2 regions of the Phreatobacter sp. GW821-FHT04C01 genome follow, and region 1 is predicted to be linked to the other one. Evidence: predicted binding sites of a transcription regulator. Region 1 holds the regulator's gene; the other holds the start of a gene.
What was found. Region 1 encodes LexA, which represses DNA repair genes until DNA is damaged. Its sites were predicted from a motif close to TGTTCNNNNTGTGTTCNG; they were not measured.

Region 1 (11,078 bases):
CGCCGGCGCGGCGGCCTGATCGCCGAACCGGACCCCCGAACTGGTCTGCGCCACGCCGCCGGCCTCGATCGTGCCGCCGAGCTGGATCGCCGCGCGGGCAACGTCCGCACTGGTCGCCGCACGCGCTTCGACCCGGCCGCCGGCCGCATTGATCCGGCCGGTCTGGCGGATCAGCGCGCGCGTCCGGTCGGTATCGGCTGTCGGCACCGCGACCGTCAGGAAGCCGTCGCCCTCGACATCGACCGAGATCCGTTCGCCCGAGCCGAGGCCAACCCGGCCGCCATTGGCACTGATCGTGCCCTCATTGGTGACGCGCCCGCCGATCAGCACCGCGTCGCCGCCGCCCCGGACACGAATCCGGCCCTGGTTGGTGACATCGGCGGAGCGGCCATTGCCGACATAGCGACCGCGGCCGGCCATGAAGTCGTCATTGCCCGTATCGAGCGACGAGGCGGTGAAGCCGGCCGTGTCGACCGAGCCGCTCGGCGTGATCAGGATGCCGTTCGGATTGACCAGGTAGACCTGTCCGTTCGCCTGCACCTGGCCGGCGATCGTCGAGGAGGTCGCGCCGGTGACCCGGTTCAATGTCGCCGATGTGCTGTTCGGCTGCTGGAACGACACCGTTCCACCCTGGCCGACCGAGAACGAATTCCAGTTGATGACGGCGCGCTGCGAGGTCTGGTTGATGGTCAGGGTGCCGCTGCCGGCCGGCGCTATCGTGGCCGAACCGGTGGCGACGCTGCCACCGGTCGGCAAGGTCTGGCCGCGTCCCGCGCCGCCCGCAAGCGGCACCATGGCGGCACAGAGCGCCGCGACGGAGACCGAATGGCGCAGCCACGCACGACCGCCCGAAGCCGGCCGCACCATCCTGGACGCAGAGATCCCCGCCGGAAACGCGGCATCGAGCCCGGTCCCATTCCGCCGCGCATTCATTCCCGACTGCCCCACCTCGTCCTTGCGGGTTTTGCACCCCGATTGAGCCGAGACATGACATGGTTGGCGGGACACTGTCTTCTCATCCAGCGCAGAGCTTCGGGAAAATCGCTCGCGACTTCATCGGGTTGCGCGAAACGCTCTGAATCGTTCATCTGGAAGCGGCCTGCCCGGCGCACATTGCCGCCCATGCAACCGGACGCGACCGGCCGGGCATCGCCAGCCGTCGCGCGCCGATCCCGAATACTTCACGAAATATCAACGCTTGCGGAACACATAAAGAACAGATAGGGACTGTTCATGATCTGTTCGAGCGAGTCGGGCCGATCACATCCAGGGGACGAGCACCCGATGCTGACACGCAAGCAACACGAACTTCTCCGCTTCATCCAGGAACGGCTGAAGGAAAGTGGCGTGCCGCCCTCGTTCGACGAGATGAAGGAAGCGCTGGACCTGAAGTCCAAATCCGGCATTCACCGGCTGATCACGGCGCTGGAAGAACGCGGCTTCATCCGCCGCCTGCCGAACCGCGCCCGCGCGCTCGAGGTCATCAAGCAGCCCGAGCAATCGGCCGGCCCGGCCCGGCAGCGCTTCGCCCCCAGCGTCATCGAAGGTTCGCTCGGCCGCGCACGGCCCCCCGCCACCGAAGACGACGCGGTCATGCCGGTCTCGGTGCCGGTCATGGGCCGGATCGCCGCGGGCGTGCCGCGCGAAGCGATCGAGAACCGCATCAACACCATTTCGGTGCCGCCGGAAATGCTCACGCGCGGCGAACATTACGCACTCGAGGTGCGCGGCGATTCGATGATCGAGGCCGGCATCCTCGAAGGCGACCTGGCGCTGGTCCGCAAGACCGATTCCGCCGAGACCGGCGATATCGTCGTTGCCCTGATCGACGACGAGGAGGCGACCTTGAAGCGCCTGCGCAAGCGCGGCACGTCGATCGCGCTGGAGGCCGCCAATCCAGCCTATGAAACCCGCGTTCTCGGCCCTGACCGGGTGCGGATCCAAGGCAAGCTCGTCGGCCTGATCCGACGCTACTGAGCCGATGTCACCGGTCCGGATCCGGCTCGTCCGGAGCCTCGGTCTCGGACGCCGGCTGAACCGGCCTGGCCACGGCGGCAGCCCCGGCCGGCCTGATCAGGGCAATCGCCTGCCCGGCTGGGCGCGGACGAAACCATGGCCTCCGGCTCGCCGGATCGCGGCCGGTCTCGACCCGATAACCTTCGCCGGCTACAAACAAGGCGACGGCGCCGGTCCATGGCAGGCCGCGCAGGTCGAGGACCGTTGCCCGGCAATCCGCCGGCACGCTGAAACGGGTCACCACGATGCGCGCTTCGCGGCAATCATCGGCGAGCGCCTCCGGGTCGCGCGCATAGGCGATCCGCCCGCCCTGCGGCAGCGCCATGGCGCATCCCACCGCGTCGCAGAGCACGCCGGCGATGAGCGTCTGGTCGGAGGCCAGCCGCGGGTCGGCATCGGCCGCCAGCCAGCGCTGCAGGGTGAAACGGTTGGCACGCGGCGACAGCGCGCGATAGCGCCCGTCGCCGGCGCGCACGGCAACCGTCAGACCTTCGGCATCCACGGCGATCAGCGGCCGCTCCCTGAGCGGCGCGATGGCAAGCCCGAGGGCCGCGAGGGGAATGCCGATCAGCCTCAGCGGCGTCGACAGCATGGCGAGACAGATCAGCCCCATCGACAGGAGCCCGAGCGGCAGCGGGCCGAAGGTCGGCACTTCGAGCTTGCCGCCCGGCCAGGATGCGACCCATTCGGCCACCCTGACGAACAGGTCGACGCTCCAGCCGACCAGCACCCAGACCGGCCGGTCGAGGCCGAGCGGCCAGAGCAGCAGGGCCAGGATCTCCAGCGGCATGGTGACGAATTCGACGATCGGCGCGCCCAGCAGATTGCCGGGCACGCCGTAGAGCTGGATCTGGTTGAAGTGGTAGGCCGCGTAGGGCGTGGTGGCGAGCGAGGCGACGAAGGAGCTCATGGCGAGGCCGGCGACGCCGTTGCTGAGCGCCAGCAGGCCTCGGCCGAGGCCGCGCCGGTCGCCGGCATGGTGTTCGGCCCAGGGCCGGAGCATGGCATAACCGGAGACCAGCGCGAGGGTCGCCGCGAACGACATCTGGAAACTCGGGCCGAGCAGGCTTTCCGGCGCGAGCGTCAGCACCAGCAGCGCGGCCAGCGCCAGGGTTCGCAGCGTCAGCGCGCCGCGCCCGAGCATGACGCCGATCAGCACCACCGCGATCATGATCCAGGAGCGCTGGGTGGCGACCTCGCCGCCGGAGATGACCAGATAGGCGGTCGAAACGACAAGTGCGATGAAGGCCGCCCAGGCCTTCACCGGGCGGTTCAGGGCGAGCGACGGGACCAGGGCCAGGGAGCCGCGCACCGCGACGAAGACCAGCGCCGCGACCAGCGCCATGTGGAAGCCCGAGATCGACAGGATGTGATAGGTGCCGGCCGCTCGCATGGCATCGTTCAGCCCCTCGGGAATGCCGTCGCGCTTGCCGGTGACCAGGGCGTCGGCGACCGCGCCGGCATGGCCGGGAATGGCGGCGCGGATGCGCTCGCTGATGGTCGTGCGGACCCGGTCGAGCTGGGTTCGGAGCCGGACGCCGAGCGGCGCTTCGCCGAGCTCGACCCGCCGGACCTGCCCGATGACGAAACCGCTGGCGCCGATGCCGTTGAAGAAGGCGTCGCGGCCGAAATCGTAGAGACCGGGCCCGGGCGGATCGGCCGGCGGCCGAAGCCGGACCATGAGGCTCAGGGCGGCCCCCGTCTGCGCGCCCGTGGCGCGCCGGCTGGTGACGCGTACCCGCTCCGGCGGCTGGGCCAGCGCCGGCTCGGCCTTGACGACACGCAGGGTCAGCCGGTCGCCATTCTCGCGCCGCTCGAAAACTTCGACCCAGCCCGTAATGGTCACCGCGCCGGTCTCGGCGGCGAGCACGGGATGACCGGCGATGGCGGTGCGCAAGGTCGCGGCGGCAAAACCCGCGGCGACCGCCGCCAGCGCGACGGCCGCGAGAAAGGCGAGCCGGCGGTCCCGGATCCGGTAGGCCAGAACGCCCAGAAGCCCGGCCACGACAAAGGGCGCCCACAGGCTCGGCTCGTCGGCGGTGGAGAAATAGAGCAGGATCCCGGCGCCATAGGCGACCGGCAGGAACAGGAAGGCGCGGCCGCGTTCCTGCTCGAGCGCGAACCACTCGGCCGCCCGTTCCAGGCAGTCGTCGAACAGGCCGCGCAGGCCGCCCGACATGGCCGGCCGGGCCCCCTGCCCGATGGCTGCGGCAATGGCTTGCGCGCGCGCCCTCACGTTCGCCCCCCAACAGGTCCTTCGCCGCCTTCGCTCCGCCACAAAGGGCAGGCAATCGCGGTTCCCCAAACCGTGCCGGGCGTGCTACAGGCACGCCCCTCGCGATAGTAAGACTATCGCGCTCCCGCGCACTCTGTCGTCTTCGGATGAATCATGACGGTCGTCACCCGCTTCGCTCCCTCCCCGACCGGCTTCCTGCACATTGGCGGCGCCCGCACCGCGCTGTTCAATTGGCTTTATGCCAAGAAGACCGGCGGCAAGATGCTGCTGCGCATCGAGGATACCGACCGCCAGCGGTCGACCCAGGAGGCCATCGGCGCGATCCTGGACGGCCTCGCCTGGCTCGGCCTGGAAGGGGACGGCCAGACGATCTATCAGTTCGCCCGCGCCGATCGCCACGCCGCGGTCGCGCGTGAACTGCTGGCCGCCGGCAAGGCCTATTATTGCTACGCGACGCCGGAAGAGCTCGACGCCATGCGCGAGCTCGCCATGAAGGAGGGCCGGCCGCCGCGTTATGACGGCCGCTGGCGCGATCGCGATCCCGCCGAGGCCCCGGCCGGCGTCAAGCCGGTGATCCGGCTCCGGGCCCGCCAGGACGGCGAGACCGTCGTCAATGACCTGGTCCAGGGCCGCGTGGTGATCCCCAACAAGGATCTCGACGATCTCGTGCTGCTGCGCTCCGACGGCACGCCGACCTATATGCATGCGGTGGTCGTCGACGACCATGACATGGACATCACCCATATCATCCGTGGCGTCGACCACCTGACCAATGCGGCCCGCCAGACCCAGATCTACGAGGCGCTCGGCTGGACCGTGCCGGCCATGGCCCATATCCCGCTGATCCACGGGCCGGACGGCGCCAAGCTGTCGAAGCGCCACGGCGCGCTCGGCGTCGACGCCTATCGCGCCCTCGGCTATCTGCCCGAAGCCCTGCGCAACTACCTGGTGCGGCTCGGCTGGAGCCATGGCGACCAGGAGATCTTTTCGACCGAAGAGATGATCGAGGCTTTCGACCTCGGCTCGGTCGGCCGCTCGGCGGCGCGCTTCGATTTTGCCAAGCTCGAGGCGACCAACGGCCACTATATCCGCAATGCCGACGACAGCAGGCTGATCCAGGCGATCGACGACATCCTGCCGCACATTCCGCAAGGGGCCGCGATCGCCGCGAGCCTGACGCCGGCCGTGCGCGCCCAGTTGCTGAAGGCCATGCCCGGCCTGAAGGAGCGCGCCAAGACCGTGCTCGAACTGATCGACGGCGCCGCCTTCATCACCGTCAAGCGACCGCTGCCGATCGAAGCCAAGGCCGCAACCCTGCTGACCGGCGAGGCGCGCGCCCATCTGGCCGCCATCCACCAGCGGCTTTCGGCCCTGCCGGAATGGTCGGCCGAGGCCGCCGATGCGGCGGTGCGCGCCGAGGTCGAAGCCAAGGGCATCAAGCTCGGTGCATTGGCCCAGCCCCTGCGGGTGGCGCTGACCGGACGCACCACGTCACCGGGCATTTTCGACGTGCTCGCCGTGCTCGGCCGCGACGAAAGCCTGGCCCGCATCGCCGATCAGGCAACCGGCTGATCGGCGCCGCGCCGGGCTCTCCAAGTGTTGATCTCATACCTGTGTCGTAGGTAGTTGCCACGCGCGGGCCCGGCGCTTGCCCGGCCCCCAAAAACGGGCTATCCGAACGGTCATGGCCCGTCGGCTGGCCGGACTTGGTCATTTCGCACGTGCACACGATATTCATTGTGGAAATTCAAGAGGTTGCCAATGTCCGCCAACTCTAAGTCGGCCACTTTGACCTACGGCGACAAGACGGTGCAGTTCCCGGTTTCGGACGGGACGATCGGCCCTTCGACGGTCGATATCGCCAAGCTTTACGCCCAGACCGGCATGTTCACCTATGATCCGGGCTTCACCTCGACCGCGAGCTGCGAGAGCCAGATCACCTATATCGACGGCGACGAGGGCGTCCTGCTCTATCGCGGCTACCCGATCGAACAGCTGGCCGAGCACGGCGACTTCCTGGAATCCTGCTACCTCTTGCTGTACGGGGAGCTGCCGACGGCTGCCCAGAAGGCCGATTTCGATTATCGCGTCACGCGCCACACCATGGTGCACGACCAGATGTCGCGCTTCTTCCAGGGCTTCCGGCGCGACGCCCATCCGATGGCCGTCATGGTCGCCGCCGTCGGCGCGCTGTCTGCCTTCTATCACGACTCCCTCGACATCGCCGATCCGCACCAGCGCATGGTGTCGTCGATCCGCCTGATCGCCAAGCTGCCGACGCTCTCGGCCATGGCCTATAAATACACGATCGGCCAGCCCTTCGTGTATCCGCAGAACAATCTCGACTACTCCTCGAACTTCCTGAACATGTGCTTCGCCGTGCCGGCGGAGGAATATAAGCCGAACCCGGTGCTGGCCCGCGCCATGGACCGGATCTTCATCCTGCACGCCGATCACGAGCAGAACGCCTCGACCTCGACCGTGCGTCTCGCCGGTTCGTCGGGCGCCAATCCCTTTGCCTGCATCGCCGCCGGCATTGCCTGCCTCTGGGGCCCGGCGCATGGCGGCGCCAACGAAGCCGCGCTGAAAATGCTCGGCGAGATCGGCCATGTCGACAACATTCCGAAATTCATCGCCAAGGCCAAGGACAAGAACGATCCGTTCCGCCTGATGGGCTTCGGTCACCGGGTCTACAAGAACTACGACCCGCGCGCCAAGATCATGCAGAAGACCTGCCACGAAGTGCTCGGCGAGCTTGGCATCAAGGACGACCCGCTCTTGGACGTCGCCATCGAGCTCGAGCGCATCGCGCTGCACGACGACTATTTCATCGAGAAGAAGCTCTATCCGAACATCGACTTCTATTCGGGCATCACGCTGAAGGCGATGGGCTTCCCGACCACCATGTTCACCGTGCTGTTCGCGCTGGCGCGCACCGCCGGCTGGATCGCCCAGTGGAAGGAAATGATCGAGGATCCCGAGCAGAAGATCGGCCGTCCGCGCCAGCTCTATACCGGCGCCCCGCGCCGCGACTTCGTGCCGATCTCCCGGCGCAAGTAAGCCCGACCGATCAGGACTTGAATGAAACGGGGCGCCTCGAGCGCCCCGTTTTTTGTTTGGGGAACAGGCGTCTTGGATTGGGCTGGTAAAGCGCGAACGCGGGCTGGCACCGCCAGGCGCGGGATGCGTGCCGTGGCCAGGCAAAGCGTGCGCTCAACGCATCGTCTTGCCCGGGCTTGTCCCGGGCATCCACGACTTCTGCTGTGTGCGATGGTTTCGCCCAATCTCGTCGCGAGCGCCTTGCCACGGCCGGGGGCGCAAGTCCGATGAGGTCTGCCTTGGGACCAACAGGGCTGAATTCGTGGATGGTCGGGACAAGCCCGGCCAAGACGAGAAATGCCGCAGAGGGAAGACTACCGGATAAAGCCGCCGCTCCGCTTGTCCCATGGTCTGAAGCGCGAGCAGTGCAGATCCGCGCTGAGGACCGCAGCCCCTTCAGGCCGCCACGCGCCCTGCCCGCCTCGCCTCGATCGTCTCGAGCACGACCTTGGCGGCCCTGAGGCTCGGATCTTCGCCGTCGAAGGCCATGATGGTGTCGAGCTTCGCGAAGGCTTCGAGCTGGGCCCGGCGCTGCGCCGTATCGGTGATCACGGCGGCCAGTGCCGGCGCAATGGTCTCGACCGATCCATATTCCTGCAGGAACTCGGGAACGACGGTGTCTCGGAGCACCAGGTTGGCGAGCACCGCCGTTTCCGCGGTGATCAGCCGGCGCGCGATCTGCGCCTCCAGCCAGCCCGTGCGATAGGCCACCACCTGCGGGATGCCGGCGACCGCCAGCTCCAGGGTGACCGTGCCCGAACAGGCGAGCGCCGCGCGCGCCGTGCGGAACGCCTCGAATTTCTCGGTCTCCGTATCGATCACCCGCGGCTTCAGCGGCCAGCCGGCGATGGCCTGCTCGATCTGGCCACGCAGGTGCGGCACCGCCGGCAGCACCAGGTCCATCGGGCCGACCATGTCCCGCACCTTGGCGAGCGTCGCGCCGAACAGCGGCGCCAGCCGTGCGATTTCGAGCCGGCGGCTGCCAGGCAGCACCAGGACGCGCGGCGGCGCGCCGTCGCGGCGCTCCTGTTCGACGGCATCCGGCCTGATATCGGCGATCCGCTCGGAAATCGGGTGACCGACATAGGTCGTCGGCGGGCCGCCGAGCCGGGCGTGGATTGCCGGCTCGAACGGCAGCAACGCCAGGAGGTGGTCGACATAGGGCCGCATCTCGGCCGCCCGCCGCGGCCGCCAGGCCCAGACCGTCGGCGACACATAGAAGACGGTGGGGATGTCCGCCCTGATCTTGCGGATGGCACGGCCGACCCGCCGGTTGAAGCCGGGACAGTCGATCAGCACCAGCACGTCGGGCGGACTGGCCTTCAGCGCCGCGACCGTCTCGCGCACCCGGCGCAGGATGGTCGGGATATGGGCGATGATCGAGGTGATGCCGAACAGGGCGATGTCCGACATCGGGAAGCGTGACGCCAGGCCGCGCTCGGCCATGCGCGGGCCGCCGACGCCGCGAAACCGGGCGCCCGCCGGCGCCAGCGCCGACAAGGCGTCCATCAGGTGGGCGCCGAGCTGATCGCCCGACTCCTCGCCGGCAATGATGAAAACGTCGAGCGGGCGGCCAGTCTCAGTCATGAAAACATTCAGCCATCGCTACGCTCGATCCCGGCATCGACACCGACGACGAACAGATCATGTTTGTCGGCCAGGCGGACGATCTCCTGGGGCTCGACCATCAGCGTCGAACCCGCGACCACCGCGATGCCGCGCAAGCCCGCTGCGGCCGCCTTCTCCACTGTCGCGGGGCCGATCGCCGGCATGTCGATGCGGTGGTCCTGGCCGGGTTTCGGCGCCTTGACCAGGATGCCGCTGGCACCGCTCCATTTCAGCCGGCCCGAGACGCGCATCGCGGCGCAGCGCTCGAGCATGCCGTCGGTGCCTTCCGCGCCTTCGACCGCAACCACGCGCTTGGCGCCGATCACCATGCCCTGACCGACATCGTAGGGACCGAGCGCATGGATCGCCGCCAGCGCCTGGGTAATGTCCAAGAGGTCCTGATGGTTCGGCTGGCAGCGCGACAGCGACCCCAACGGCATGAGCAGTTCGGGCGCGACGTCCTGGGCCGCCAGCAGCCGGAAGCCTTGCCGCTCGAACAGGCCGGCAATGCCGCGCAGGAGATGGTCGTCGCCGCCCCGATAGAGCTTCAGCATCTCCGGCAGGATGCGCAAAGCGCCGACATCCGGCACGGTCGTCCAGAGATTGGGCCTGACCAGCGCGCCGATGAACACCAGGTCGCGGCAGCCGGCGCGCCGCGCGGCGCGCAGCATGGCGCCGAACCGGCCAATGCCGACCCAGGCATGCGGATAGGCCTGCAGCTCCGGGCCGGCAATGCCTTTCAGCAGAATGCCGAAAACCGGCCGCCCCTGGGCCGTCGCGGCCTTGGCCAGGGCCAGCGGAAACCGTCCGGCGCCGGCGATGATGCCGAGCGGCGCCGGTCCACCGGCGGAACCGGCGGTCTCGAACGGGGATTTGCTTGTCTCGGTTTGCGCCATGGCCTTCACGCGAACCGTGTCATCGGATGCCGGACAATGCCGTCGCGTCAGTCATCGGCTCCGACCACGCGCGTCTTTTTCGGCGCTGCCATCATCACCGAGCGCTTGCCGCCCGCCTCGATGAAAGCGATCAGGCGACCGGCGGCCGGATGGTCGCGATAGGCAGCCGTGGCCTGCGCCAGCCGATCGGCGAAGGTACCCGGCCCGTAGAACAGCATTTCGTAGCAGGCCCGCACGGTCTTGACGTCGTCGCGGGCATAGCCACGCCGCTTCATTCCGACGACATTCAGCCCGATCAGCTCGCCGGACACGCCATTGGCGCCAAATGCCATGCCGAACGGAATGACATCGTCCTTGACGCCGGTCAGGCCGCCGACCATGGCGAAATCGCCGACCCGGGTGAACTGGTGCACCGCGCACAGGCCGCCGAGAAAGACGAAGTCGCCGACGCTGACATGGCCGCCGAGCGTGGCCGCATTGGCGAAGACGACATTGTCGCCGACCCGGCAATCATGCGCGACATGGGCATAGGCCATCATGAAGCAGCGGTCGCCGATGCTGGTCAGGCCAGTCTTGGGCGTGCCGCGATTGACCGTCACGCTCTCGCGGATGACGCAATCCACGCCGATCGTCAGCCGTGTCGGCTCGCCCTTGTAGGACAGGTCCTGCGGCGGCCCGCCAAGCGCTGCGAAAGGATGGACCTGGCTGCGCGCGCCGATGCTGGTATGGCCGGACAGATTGACATGCCCGTGCAGCGTGACGTCGTCGCCGAGCTCCACATCCGGCCCGACGATACAGAACGGCCCGATGGTGACGCCGGCGCCGATCCTGGCGGACGGCGCGACATGCGCCAAGGGGTCGATCGTAACGGGTCTGTCGGCCATCGATATCCTCAAGCGTCGGCCAGCATGGCGGACAATTCGGCTTCCGCCACCAGCTTGCCGTCGACAAAGGCCTCGCCGCGGTAAAACCAGATGTTCCGCTTCTTGGCGAATTTGGTCATGTGATACTCGACGACATCGCCAGGGATCACCGGTTTACGGAATTTGACCTTGTCGATGGTCATGAAGAACACCAGCTTGCCGGCCCCGCCGCCCTGAGCGAGCAGCGCCAGGACGCCACCGGTCTGCGCCATGCCCTCGATCATCAGCACGCCCGGCATGATCGGATTGCCCGGGAAATGCCCCATGAACTGCGGTTCGTTGACGGTCACGTTCTTGATG
Region 2 (11,078 bases), on a different contig from region 1:
GTCAAGATCATGCGCAAGGGCGGCTTCAAGAGCCCGGTGATCATGCTGACCGGCCACGATACCGATTCGGACACCATCCTCGGGCTCGAGGCGGGCGCCAACGACTATGTCGTCAAGCCGTTCCGGTTCGCCGTGCTGCTGGCCCGCATCCGCGCCCAGCTGCGCCAGCACGAAGCCAGCGAAGACGCGGTTTTTCAGATCGGGCTCTATAGCTTTCGCCCGTCGTCCAAGCTGTTGATCACCGAGAAGAACAGCAAGATCCGGCTGACCGAAAAGGAAACCGCGATCCTGCGCTATCTCTATCGGCAGGGACTGAAGCCAGTCTCCCGTGAGGTCCTGCTCTCCGAAGTCTGGGGCTACAACTCGGGCGTCACCACCCATACGCTCGAAACCCATATCTATCGGCTGCGGCAGAAGATCGAGAAAGATCCAGCCAACGCCGCATTGCTGGTCACCGAAGCCGGCGGGTACAAGCTCGTCCCTTGAGGGGCAAAACGGCATTCGATGGCTCTCGACGATGATATCGCCCTGCTCGCGCGCGTTCCGCTCTTCGCTTCCCTTGGCCAGGAGCCCTTGCGGCTGCTCGCCTTTTCAGCGGAGACGCGGTTCCTGCGCGGCGGTGACACCCTGTTCCGCGAAGGCCAGGCCGCCGATGCCGGCTTTGTCGTGGTCGAGGGCGGATTTCTCCTGACCAGTTCGAGCGGCATCGCCGAGCGCAATGTCGGTCCGGGAGCGCTGCTCGGCGAAATAGCCCTGATCGTCGAGACGCTCAGGCCGGCAACCGCCACCGCGCGGGAGCCGTCGACGGCCATGCGGGTTCCGCGCAGCCTGTTCCGGCGGATCCTGACCGAATTTCCGCAGGCCGCGCGACGGGTTCACGGCGAATTTCGCGAGAAGATGCGGGCGACCACCGCCGAGCTCAACCGTATCGGCGGCATTTTCGCCTCGATCGACAATCGCTGAGCGCACACGCGGGCCGGCGCTTGCTGGCCGTGCTTGACGAAGCGTCAACGGCCGACCAATGTCCCGGGTCTGAGCCCCATCCCCGTCGAGTTTGGATCCAAGGGTCCAATGCTGCGGCCGCCAGGCGGCGATGCCTGCCGCCGGCGCACCGGAGAATGAGCCATGGTCCAGTCCGGTGGACGGAACAGCCCCGCCCCGCAAAGCCGTTCGGAGATGTCCCGACGCTTCACCGGGCTCTTGATCCTGTGCGGCCTGCCGCTGCTGCTGCTGGTGCTCTATCTCGGCTGGTCGACCTATGGCCGGGCCGAAATCACCGCCCAGGCCCGCGAGCACGTGGTCGAGCATGTCACGCTGGTCACCGGCATCGTCGCGACGTTCACGGTGCTGGCGGTGCTGATCTGGCGGCAGTTCGTGGCACCCGCCGTGGCGCTTGCCCGTTATGGCATCGAGGCCGCCAAGGGCGGCGGTCAACTGCCGGCGCCACAGGTGCCGGCGCCCTGGGCGCCGCTGCGCCAGCAGGTCGAAGCGGCGGTCGGCGAACGCACCGCGCAGATCCACCAGCTGCGCGCCATGATCGACGGCATCCCGCTGCGCACCGTCTATGTCGATCACAACCTGGTCTATCGCGACGCCAACAAGGAATTCCTCGAATTCCTCGGCAAGACCTCGTCCGAGGTGATCGGCCACACGGTCGGCGAGGTGCTCGGCCCCAACGTCGTCGCGCAATACCAGGCCATGGGCGACCGGGTGCGCTCCGGCGAGACCATGCGCTGGGAAGGCTGGATCGATTTCATCGAGAAGGGCGGGCGCTACCTGCAGGTCTCGCTGATCCCCTACGTGCCGGTCGGTGAAACCGAGGTCGGGTTCCTGACCTTCACCCGGGATCTGACCGAACTGAAACTCGGCGAACAGGAGCTGGCACGCAACATCGATGCGCTCGCCCGCAGCGAAGCCCTGAACAAGGCGGTGGTGCAATCGTCGCTCGACGCCATCATCGTCGCCGACGAGGATTGGCGGGTCATCGAGTTCAATCCGGCGGCGGAGGCGATGTTCGGCTTCAGCCGGGCCGAGGCGATCGGCCAGATGTCGTGGGACCTGGTGGTCCCCACCGCCCAGCGCGCCCTGCAGATCGGCACGATGGAGCGCTACAAGGCCAAGGCCGATGTCGGCAGCCTGGCGCGCCGTTTCGAGACCGAGGGGCAGCGCAAGGACGGCTCGATCATCCCGGTCGAATATTCGGTCAACACCGTGCGTTTCGCCGATCACCGGCTGTTCATGGCCCATGTGCGCGACCTCACCGAAGCCCAGCACATGGCCAATGAGGCGCAGGCCAGCCGCGAGCGGCTGCATCAGGTCGAGAAATTGTCGGCCATGGGCTCGCTTCTGGCCGGCGTCGCCCACGAGCTGAACAATCCGCTGGCCATCGTCATCGCCCAATCCTCTCTGCTGGTGGCGAAAGCCGGCACCGACGAGGTCAAGCGCCGGGGCGAACGCATCCATGCGGCGGCGGAGCGCTGCGGGCGCATCGTCAAGAGTTTCCTCGCCATGGCGCGGCAGAAGCCGCCGCAGCGCGAGGCCGTCGATATCAATAGCGTCGTCTCCGGCTCGCTCGACATGGTGGCCTATGGGTTGCGGAGTTCGGACATCGCGGTCGAAACCAGGATCGATCCCGGCCTGCCGGCGATCACGGGCGACCGGGATCTGCTGTCCCAGGTGATCGCCAACCTGATCATCAACGCCCAGCAGGCACTGATGGACCGTCCGGCACCGCGGCTGATCCGGGTCGAAACCGGACTTTCCGGCGATCGTGTCACGGTGGCGGTCAGCGACAACGGACCGGGCGTGCCGGAGGATCTCGTCCGGCGTGTCTTCGACCCCTATTTCACCACCAAGCCGGCGGGGGTGGGCACCGGCATCGGCCTGTCGATCTGCCGCAATGTGGTCGAGGCCCATGGCGGCACGATCGCGCTGACCAACCGGCCGGAAGGCGGCGCCCGTTTCGACATCAGCCTGCCGCGCAGCGATCGGACGACGGTTGCGCCGGCAGCCGAGGACCAGACCGCCGGGCGGGCCGGGCTGGCGGTGTTGATCGTCGACGACGAGGCCGACGTGGCACGCAGCCTCGCCGAAATCATCGAGGGGCTCGGCCATCGCCCGAGCGTCGTCGATCGCTCCATCCTGGCGCTGGAGCAGATCGATCGGACGGCGTTCGACGTGGTCTTCGCCGACCTGCGCATGCCCGGGCTCGATGGCATCGATTTCCGCGACCGCATCCACGACAAGGATCCCAAGCTCGCCGAGCGGACCATCATCGTCACCGGCGACACGGTGGCCGGGCCGGACCGGCTGGCGCGTGCCCGGGGCAGCGAGGTCGTGGTTCTGGAAAAGCCCTTCACCCTCGACGACGTCAGGTTGGTGCTGGCCAAGGTCGCGACCAACGGACTGGCGGCCCGGCTCAAGGCCTGAGCGCTATTCGGCGGCCTGAAGATGGCCCTTGCCGGCGCCGGCTTCGATCATGACATCGGCGATGGTGCCGTAGGCGAGCGCCCAGGCACTCTCGGCGGCGGCGTCGAAGACCTCGCCGAGCGTTTCGGCGAGTGCCGCGAGCAACGCCTCGCCGACGGTATTGTAGTGGTCGGGCTCGACGCCGTAGCCGACATGCCGGAGGCCAAGGATGCGCACGTCGTCCAGGACGGCGCCGAGGTCGTCGAGCGACAGGATCACATGGGCCAGGGCCTGGACCAGCTTGGCGCGCTGCGGCTTCATATCGGCCGGAAACAGCGGCCGGAGTGTCGGATCGGTGACGAACAGGGCCTCGTAGAACGCCGCGGCGAACAGGTCCTTGCGCGCCGCGACGATGCCGAACTGCGAACGGATGAGGGCGATCTGCTGGGGGGTCATGGAACCGTCCGGGGGCAAGGGTGCGTTTTCATGCCGCCAGTCTGGATGTGGCGTCCTTCATGCCGGTGCCGGACGGGTCTTGCCGCTGTTTCGATTATTTCCGGCTTGCCCGCGGGGTGACGACCCAACCACGCCGCTGAAACATAAGCGCCGCCGACACGACATCGTCCGATGCGCCGGGCCGGCGCAAGCTGCCCTGGTCGACGGGGCGGGAATTGGCCGATGGCGCTGAAGCGCGCAGACGAAATCAACGGGCGAAGATGGGCCGGCCCATGCTCACAGGGGTTCGTGCGCCTCGGGCGTCACCACCTGGCTGCCACCGCCGTGGCTCGGCAGGTCGAAGACGTAACCATGGCCGCGCACGGTGCGGATTGCATCGGTATCGAGCTTGCGCCGGAGCCGCGCGATCCGGGAATCGATGGCGCGGTCGAAAGCCTCCTCGTCTTCGGCCGGCGCGCGTTCCATGATCTCCTCGCGCGTCAGCACCTTGCCGGGGCTGTCGGCGAAAGCGCGGATCAGCGCGACTTCGCCGGCGGACAGCCGCTCGGTCGAACCGTCCGCCTTCAGGACGCGCGCCGCGACGAGGTCGACGGAAGCGGTCTCGAACACCACCAGATTGCGCCGCCGCCCCAGGCGGCGCTGCAGGATGCCGGCGACGCGGGCCGCCAGCTCGCGCAGTTCGACCGGTTTTTGAACATAGTCGTCGGCGCCGAGTTCCAGCCCGAGGACGCGATCGATCGGGTCGGGATTGCCGGTCAGCACGAGCACCGCGATGTCGCTCGCCAGATCGGTGCGGATCAGGATGTCGATGCCGCTCTCGCCGGGCAGGCCAATATCGAGAATCAGCAGGTCCGGCCGCTCGCGCGCCAGATAAGGTTCCAGTTCCCAGGCGGCGCCCAGCCGATCGACGTCGTAACCGAGGTCGACCAGGTACTCATGGACCGCTTCGACCCAGTCGGGTTCATCGTCGAGGATCGCGATGCGTCCGCGTCGCGCCATGTCAGGACCTCTTTGCGTCGATCACGAAGGTTGCATACCCGCAGGACATTCCATCCTAATGCGGAGCGGTATGCGCTGTCATCATGGCTCAAACAGCAAGGGCATAGCGAATGAAAACGACCGTCGCCATCGTCGACGACGAGGAGCACCTGCGCGAGGCGGTTGCCGAGTATCTCGACCTGCAGGGTTTCGAGGTGCTGAGCTTCCGCAATGCGCAGGCCTTCCGGCAGGATTCGGTCGGCAAGGCCATCGATGTCGCCATTCTCGACATTGCGATGCCCGGCGAAGACGGGCTGTCGCTGGCCCGCTTCATCCGCAAGTCCGGCAGCACCGGGATCATCATGGCGACCGCCGCCGGGCGCCCGATCGACCGGATCGTCGGGCTGGAAATCGGCGCCGACGACTACCTGGTCAAGCCTTACGAGCTGCGTGAGCTGCTGGCGCGAATCAAGAGCGTGCTGCGGCGGGTGAAGGCAACGCCGGGCGGCACGGCGCCGTCAACCACCCCGGCCGTGCCGGAGGGGCGCCAGCTGAAATTCGGATCGATGACGCTCGATCTCGATGCGCGCCGCCTGGCCGATGCCGACGGCGCCGCCATCGACCTGACCGCCATGGAGTTCGACCTGCTCCAGGCGCTCGCCACCCGGCCCAACCGGGTCTTGTCGCGCGGCCAGCTGCAGGAATTCGCCCATGGCCGCAGCGCCGAGGAAAGCGACCGGTCGATCGACATCCGGGTGACCCGCTTGCGCAAGAAGATCGAGCCGGATGCCGAACATCCGCGTTTCATCAAGACGGTGCGCGGCGAGGGTTATGTCTTCGTGCCGGGCGGAGCCTGATGATGCCCCGGCCCGTCGACGTCGCCCCGGCGGAAGGTCAGCGGCGAGAGTTCGACCGGCTGTTCGACGATGCGGTGATCGCGCCGGGCGGCAGGCTCGATCCTTCGATGCTGGCCCGCCTGTTCGACGCCCTGCCGGCGCGGGTGACGGCCATCGATGCCGAGCGGCGCTATGTCTATGCCAACCGGGAAGCGCTCGGCCTTTTCGGCTTCCGGCTCGAGGATGTCACCGGCCGGACCATGCGCGATCTGCTCGGTGAAGCCTTCGCCGCGCGGGCCGAGCCGCTTTTCGCCGACCTGGACCAAGGTCTGGCCCGCAGCTGGAGCGACTGGATCGTCTATGGCGACGGGCAGCGGCGCTATGTCGAGCAAACCTATTCGCCCTGCATGGGCCGCGACGGCAAACCGATCGGTTATCTCGCCTTTCTGCGCGATATCACCGAGTTGAAGCTGCGCGAGGATGGGCTGGCGGCCCGTGTCGCGGCACTCGACGCGCGCGAAGCGATCAGCAGCGCCATCATCGCCACCTCGATCGATCCGATCGTGGTGATCGACGAAGGCGGCCAGGTGATCGATTTCAATCCCGCGGCCGTGGTCACCTTCGGTTATCAGAGGGCGGCGGCGGTCGGCCGGCCCTTTGCCGACCTGATCCTGTCGCCCGCGCCGATCGAGGCGGCCGCCGGCATGGCGCGCTATCGGCAGAGCGGGGCCGGCCGGCCGGCGGACCGGCGCATGCAGGTCGAGGCGATGACCGCCGAGGGCGGCGTCTTTCCCGTCGAAATGACCATTTCGGAGATCGCGCTGCCGGAGCGGCGGGTGTTCACCGCCCATATCCGCGACTTGACCCAGGCGCGCCGCACCGAAATGCAGCTCGAGACCCAGCGCGAACGCCTGCATCAGGCCGAGAAGCTTTCCGCCATGGGGTCGCTGCTCGCCGGCGTCGCCCATGAACTGAACAATCCGCTGGCGATCCTGGTCGCGCAATCGACCTTACTGGTGGAGACGTCGCCGAGCCCGGAACTGAAGCGCCGGGCCGAACGGATCCATGCCGCGGCGGAGCGGGCGGGGCGGATCGTCAAGAGCTTTCTCGCCATGGCCCGCCAGCGTCCCGAGCGGCGCGAGCCGGCCAAGCTCAATCTGCTCGCCAAGGCGGCTGTCGACATGCTCGGCTATGGCCTCAGGTCGCATGGCGTCGAGCCGGTTCTGGACCTCGACGCCGAACTGCCCGACGTTCTGGCCGACCACGACTTCCTCGGCCAGGTCATCGCCAATCTCGTCATCAATGCCCAGCAGGCCCTGACCGATCAGCCCGGGCCGCGGCGCATCTTTCTCTCGACGCGCCAGGACCGGGGGCAGGTGCTGCTCGAGGTCGCCGACAACGGCCCGGGCGTCCCGCCGGGCCTGTCGCCACGGATCTTCGAACCCTATTTCACCACCAAGCCTGCGGGCGTCGGCACCGGTATCGGCCTGTCGATCTGCAAGACCGTGGTGGAGGCCCATGGCGGCACGATCGCGCTCGAGATGCGCGAAGGCGGCGGGGCTCGCTTCATCGTCGCGCTGCCGGTGGCGGCCGACGCCGATCTGGCCGAGGCGCAGGCGCCGCCGGAGGCGATCGGGGGCTTCTCGATCCTGGTGATCGATGACGAAACCGATGTCCGAGACAGCCTCGCGGAGATGCTGGAGCTGCTGGGACATCGGGTGCTGCCGGCGCAAACCGCCGGCGAAGCGCTCGAGGGCCAGGCGGCAAGCGCGGCCAACCTGGCCTTTGTCGACCTGCGCATGCCCGGCATGGATGGGCTCAGCGTCCGCGACGCCCTGGTCGCGCGCAACCCCGCGCTCGCCCGGCGGGTCGTGATCATGACCGGCGATGCCGTGGAAGGGCCGGCAACGATACGGCGCCACGCCGGCACGGCCGATATCCCGATGCTCGACAAGCCGTTCGGCCTGGCCGATGTCCGTCGGGTGCTGGCGGCCATGATGTGACGGCCGGGCGGGGGTGGCGGCGCGAGTCTTGCCCGCTCCGAAACCAGCCTCCGCCCGTATGCCGCAAGTCTCGTTAAGCATTCATAAGCCATGACATCGCTGGCCCATGGTCATTTGAATCAGTTTTATAAATGAGTGATTCAGCTTGTAGGCGCCAAGACTCAGGCACACCACATATGGCCGTGAACGAATCATGACTCATCGGAAGTCAGCGATTCGGCCCTGATTCGTTCCGGACTCGTTCTTCCACGGATCCTGCGCGCGAGCGGTACCGAAATGTCACTCATTTCGACTGCCGGCGTGCTACAACCATTCGCCGCCGGGGCCACCCGTGCGGCGTCTTTTGAGCACTGCATGACGTTATCTTTGCCGCCACTGCCCCCTGCCCTGCGTGGGCGCGGGGTCACCGCAGTCCTGGGGCCCACCAATACGGGCAAGACCACGCTCGCCATCGAGCGCATGATCGCCCACCCCTCGGGCATGATCGGGCTGCCGTTGCGGCTGCTCGCGCGCGAGGTCTATGGCAAGCTCGTCGCGCGGGTCGGCGAGAGCCAGGTCGCGCTCATCACCGGTGAAGAAAAGATCAAGCCGGCGGGCGCGCGCTTCTGGGTCTCGACCGTCGAGGCCATGCCGCTCGACCTGGACGTCTCGTTCCTGGCCATCGACGAGGTGCAGATCGCCTCCGATCTCGATCGCGGCCACATCTTTACCGACCGGCTGCTGAACCGCCGCGGCCGCGACGAGACCATGCTGCTGGGCGCCGCCACCATGCGCGGCCTGATCGAAAAGCTGATCCCCGGCACCAATATCGTGACGCGGCCGCGCTTCTCCAACCTGACCTTTGCCGGCGAAAAGAAGATCACCCGCCTGCCCAGGCGCTCGGCGATCGTGGCGTTCTCGGCCGACGAGGTCTATGCCATCGCCGAATTGATCCGGCGCCAGCGCGGCGGCGCCGCCGTGGTGCTGGGCGCGCTGTCGCCGCGCACCCGCAATGCCCAGGTCGAAATGTACCAGTCGGGCGACGTCGACTACCTGATCGCGACCGATGCCATCGGCATGGGGCTCAATCTCGACGTCGAGCATGTGGCCTTCGCGGCCGACCGGAAGTTCGACGGTTACCAGTTCCGCCGGCTCAACCCGGTGGAGTTCGCCCAGGTCGCCGGGCGCGCCGGTCGATCGAGCCGCGACGGCACGTTCGGCACGACGGGACGCTGTCCGCCATTCGAGCCGGAACTGATCCAGGCGCTCGAAGCGCACTCCTTCGACAGCGTGAAAGTGCTGCAATGGCGCAACACCGAGCTCAATTTCTCATCGCTCGACACCCTGCGTGAGAGCCTCGACCGGGTGCCCACCGAGCCCGGTCTGACCCGTTCGCCCATTGCCGAGGACCAGCGCGTGCTGGAACTGGCGGTGCGCGACGACGACGTTCGCGAGCGTGCCAAGGGCAGGGCCGCGGTGTCGAAATTGTGGGACGCCTGCCTCATGCCGGATTATCGCAAGATATCGCTGGCGAGCCATGCGGACCTCGTAACCACCATTTTCGGCTTCCTGACGGGGCGATCCGGGCGAATTCCGTCCGATTGGATCGCCTCCCAGGTGGCCTTCGCCGACCGGATCGATGGCGATATCGACACCCTGTCCAATCGCATCGCCCATATCCGCACCTGGACCTTCGCCGCCAACCGTCCGGACTGGGTCGACGACCCCGTTCATTGGGAAGCGGAAACGCGACGGGTGGAAGACAAATTGTCAGATGCACTGCACGAACGCTTGACGCAGCGCTTCGTCGACCGCAGGACGAGCGTGCTCATGCGGCGCCTAAGGGAAAACACAATGCTTGAGGCCGAGATTACCCGGACCGGAGACGTTACCGTCGAAGGCCAACATGTCGGACGGCTGGACGGCTTCCGCTTCACGCCGGATCCGTCGGCCGGCGACGGCGAGGCCGGCAAGGCATTGCGCGCTGCTGCCTCCAAGGCGCTCGGCGGCGAGATCGATGCGCGGGCCGAAAAGCTCAACAGCTCGGGCGACGAGGCCTTCATCCTGTCGAATGACGGAACCGTGCGCTGGCACGGCGAGGCCGTCGCCAAGCTGGTCGGCGGCGACAGGGTCCTGGCGCCGCGCGTCCGCATCCTGGCCGATGAGCAGCTGAGCGGAACGCCGCGCGACCATGTGCAGGCGCGGCTCGACCTGTGGGTCCATGCCCAGATCGAGAAGCTGCTCGGGCCGGTCACGGCGCTCGAGCGTTCCGAGGAATTGCAGGGGCTGGCCCGCGGCGTCGCCTTCCAGCTCGCCGAGGCGCTCGGCGTGGTCGAGCGGGCGAAGATCTCCGAGGACGTCAAGCAGCTCGACCAGGAAGCCCGCGCTGCCCTACGCAAGCTCGGCGTCCGATTCGGCGCCTATCACATCTACCTGCCGGCGACACTGAAGCCGGCGCCGCGCGGGCTGGCGCTGCAGCTCTATATGCTGAAGGCCGACAAGCTCGAAGCCAAGGGCCTGACCGAACTGCCGGCGCTGGCCGCCTCGGGCCGGACCTCGATCGCGGTCGACCCGGAAATCGACAAGGATCTCTACCGTTTCGTCGGCTTCCGGGCGCTCGGGCCGCGTGCCGTGCGCGTCGACATTCTGGAGCGCCTGGCGGACCTGATCCGTCCGGCACTCGCCTGGCGGCCGGGCACGGCAACGCCGGAGCCGGCTGGCCATTTCCCGGGCGGTGGCTTTACCGCGACGGTCGGGATGACCTCGCTCGTCGGTTGCTCGGGCGAGGATTTCGCCTCGATCCTGAAGGGTCTGGGCTATCGCGTCGACAAACGCCCGGCGCCGGCGCCGAAGGTCGAGGCGGCTCCCGCGGCCGCCGAGCCGGTTGCCGCGGCCGAGCCGGATGAGGCCGTGACGCCCCAGGCGACGGACACTGCTGCCGAGGCAGCGGAGACCGAGACGGTTGCCGATGTCGCCGAGCCGGCCGCAGCCGACCAGGCGGAAACGGCCATCGTGGCCGAGCCGGTCGTCGCGCCGGCTCCGGCCGCCGAGGAACCTGCGCCGGTCGCGGCCTCGGGGCTCGAGGAAGCAGCCACGGCCTATGTTCCCGACACGGCCGAGGCAGCCTCGACGCCCGAGCCGGTGGTTGTTGCCGAGCCTGCGGAAGCGGCAGATGTCACGGCGCCCGTGGCGGTCGAAGCCAAGGCGGCCGAGCCGGTGATGATCGAAGTCTGGCGGCCGGGCGGCCGCATGGACGGCGAGCGGCCGGCGCGTCGCGATTTTCGCAGGGGCGGCGAACGGGGTGGTGAACGTGGCGAGCGCGGCGGCGACAAGCCGGGCGAGCAGGGTCAGCGCCGCGACTTCCGTTCGCGCCATAATGGCCAGCCCCGTGACGGCCAGCCCCGCGACGGCAAGGCGC

Region 2: the regulator LexA is predicted to act here: its motif matches at 7,910-7,927, upstream of AC07WJ_RS01405 (helicase-related protein).

What each region holds. Positions count from the first base shown of each region.
Region 1 covers NZ_JBWKTP010000004.1:290,774-301,851, reverse strand. The annotation lists gene AC07WJ_RS17370 (beta strand repeat-containing protein) at 1-795, opposite strand, end outside; gene lexA (transcriptional repressor LexA) at 1,285-1,977, shown strand; gene AC07WJ_RS17360 (ComEC/Rec2 family competence protein) at 1,985-4,252, opposite strand; gene gltX (glutamate--tRNA ligase) at 4,406-5,824, shown strand; gene gltA (citrate synthase) at 6,014-7,312, shown strand; gene lpxB (lipid-A-disaccharide synthase) at 7,748-8,938, opposite strand; gene AC07WJ_RS17340 (LpxI family protein) at 8,947-9,855, opposite strand; gene lpxA (acyl-ACP--UDP-N-acetylglucosamine O-acyltransferase) at 9,903-10,739, opposite strand; gene fabZ (3-hydroxyacyl-ACP dehydratase FabZ) at 10,748-11,078, opposite strand, start outside.
Region 2 covers NZ_JBWKTP010000001.1:277,933-289,010, forward strand. The annotation lists gene AC07WJ_RS01370 (response regulator transcription factor) at 1-486, shown strand, start outside; gene AC07WJ_RS01375 (cyclic nucleotide-binding domain-containing protein) at 505-963, shown strand; gene AC07WJ_RS01380 (PAS domain-containing sensor histidine kinase) at 1,177-3,429, shown strand; gene AC07WJ_RS01385 (globin domain-containing protein) at 3,433-3,864, opposite strand; gene AC07WJ_RS01390 (response regulator transcription factor) at 4,141-4,863, opposite strand; gene AC07WJ_RS01395 (response regulator) at 4,974-5,699, shown strand; gene AC07WJ_RS01400 (PAS domain S-box protein) at 5,702-7,681, shown strand; gene AC07WJ_RS01405 (helicase-related protein) at 8,036-11,078, shown strand, end outside.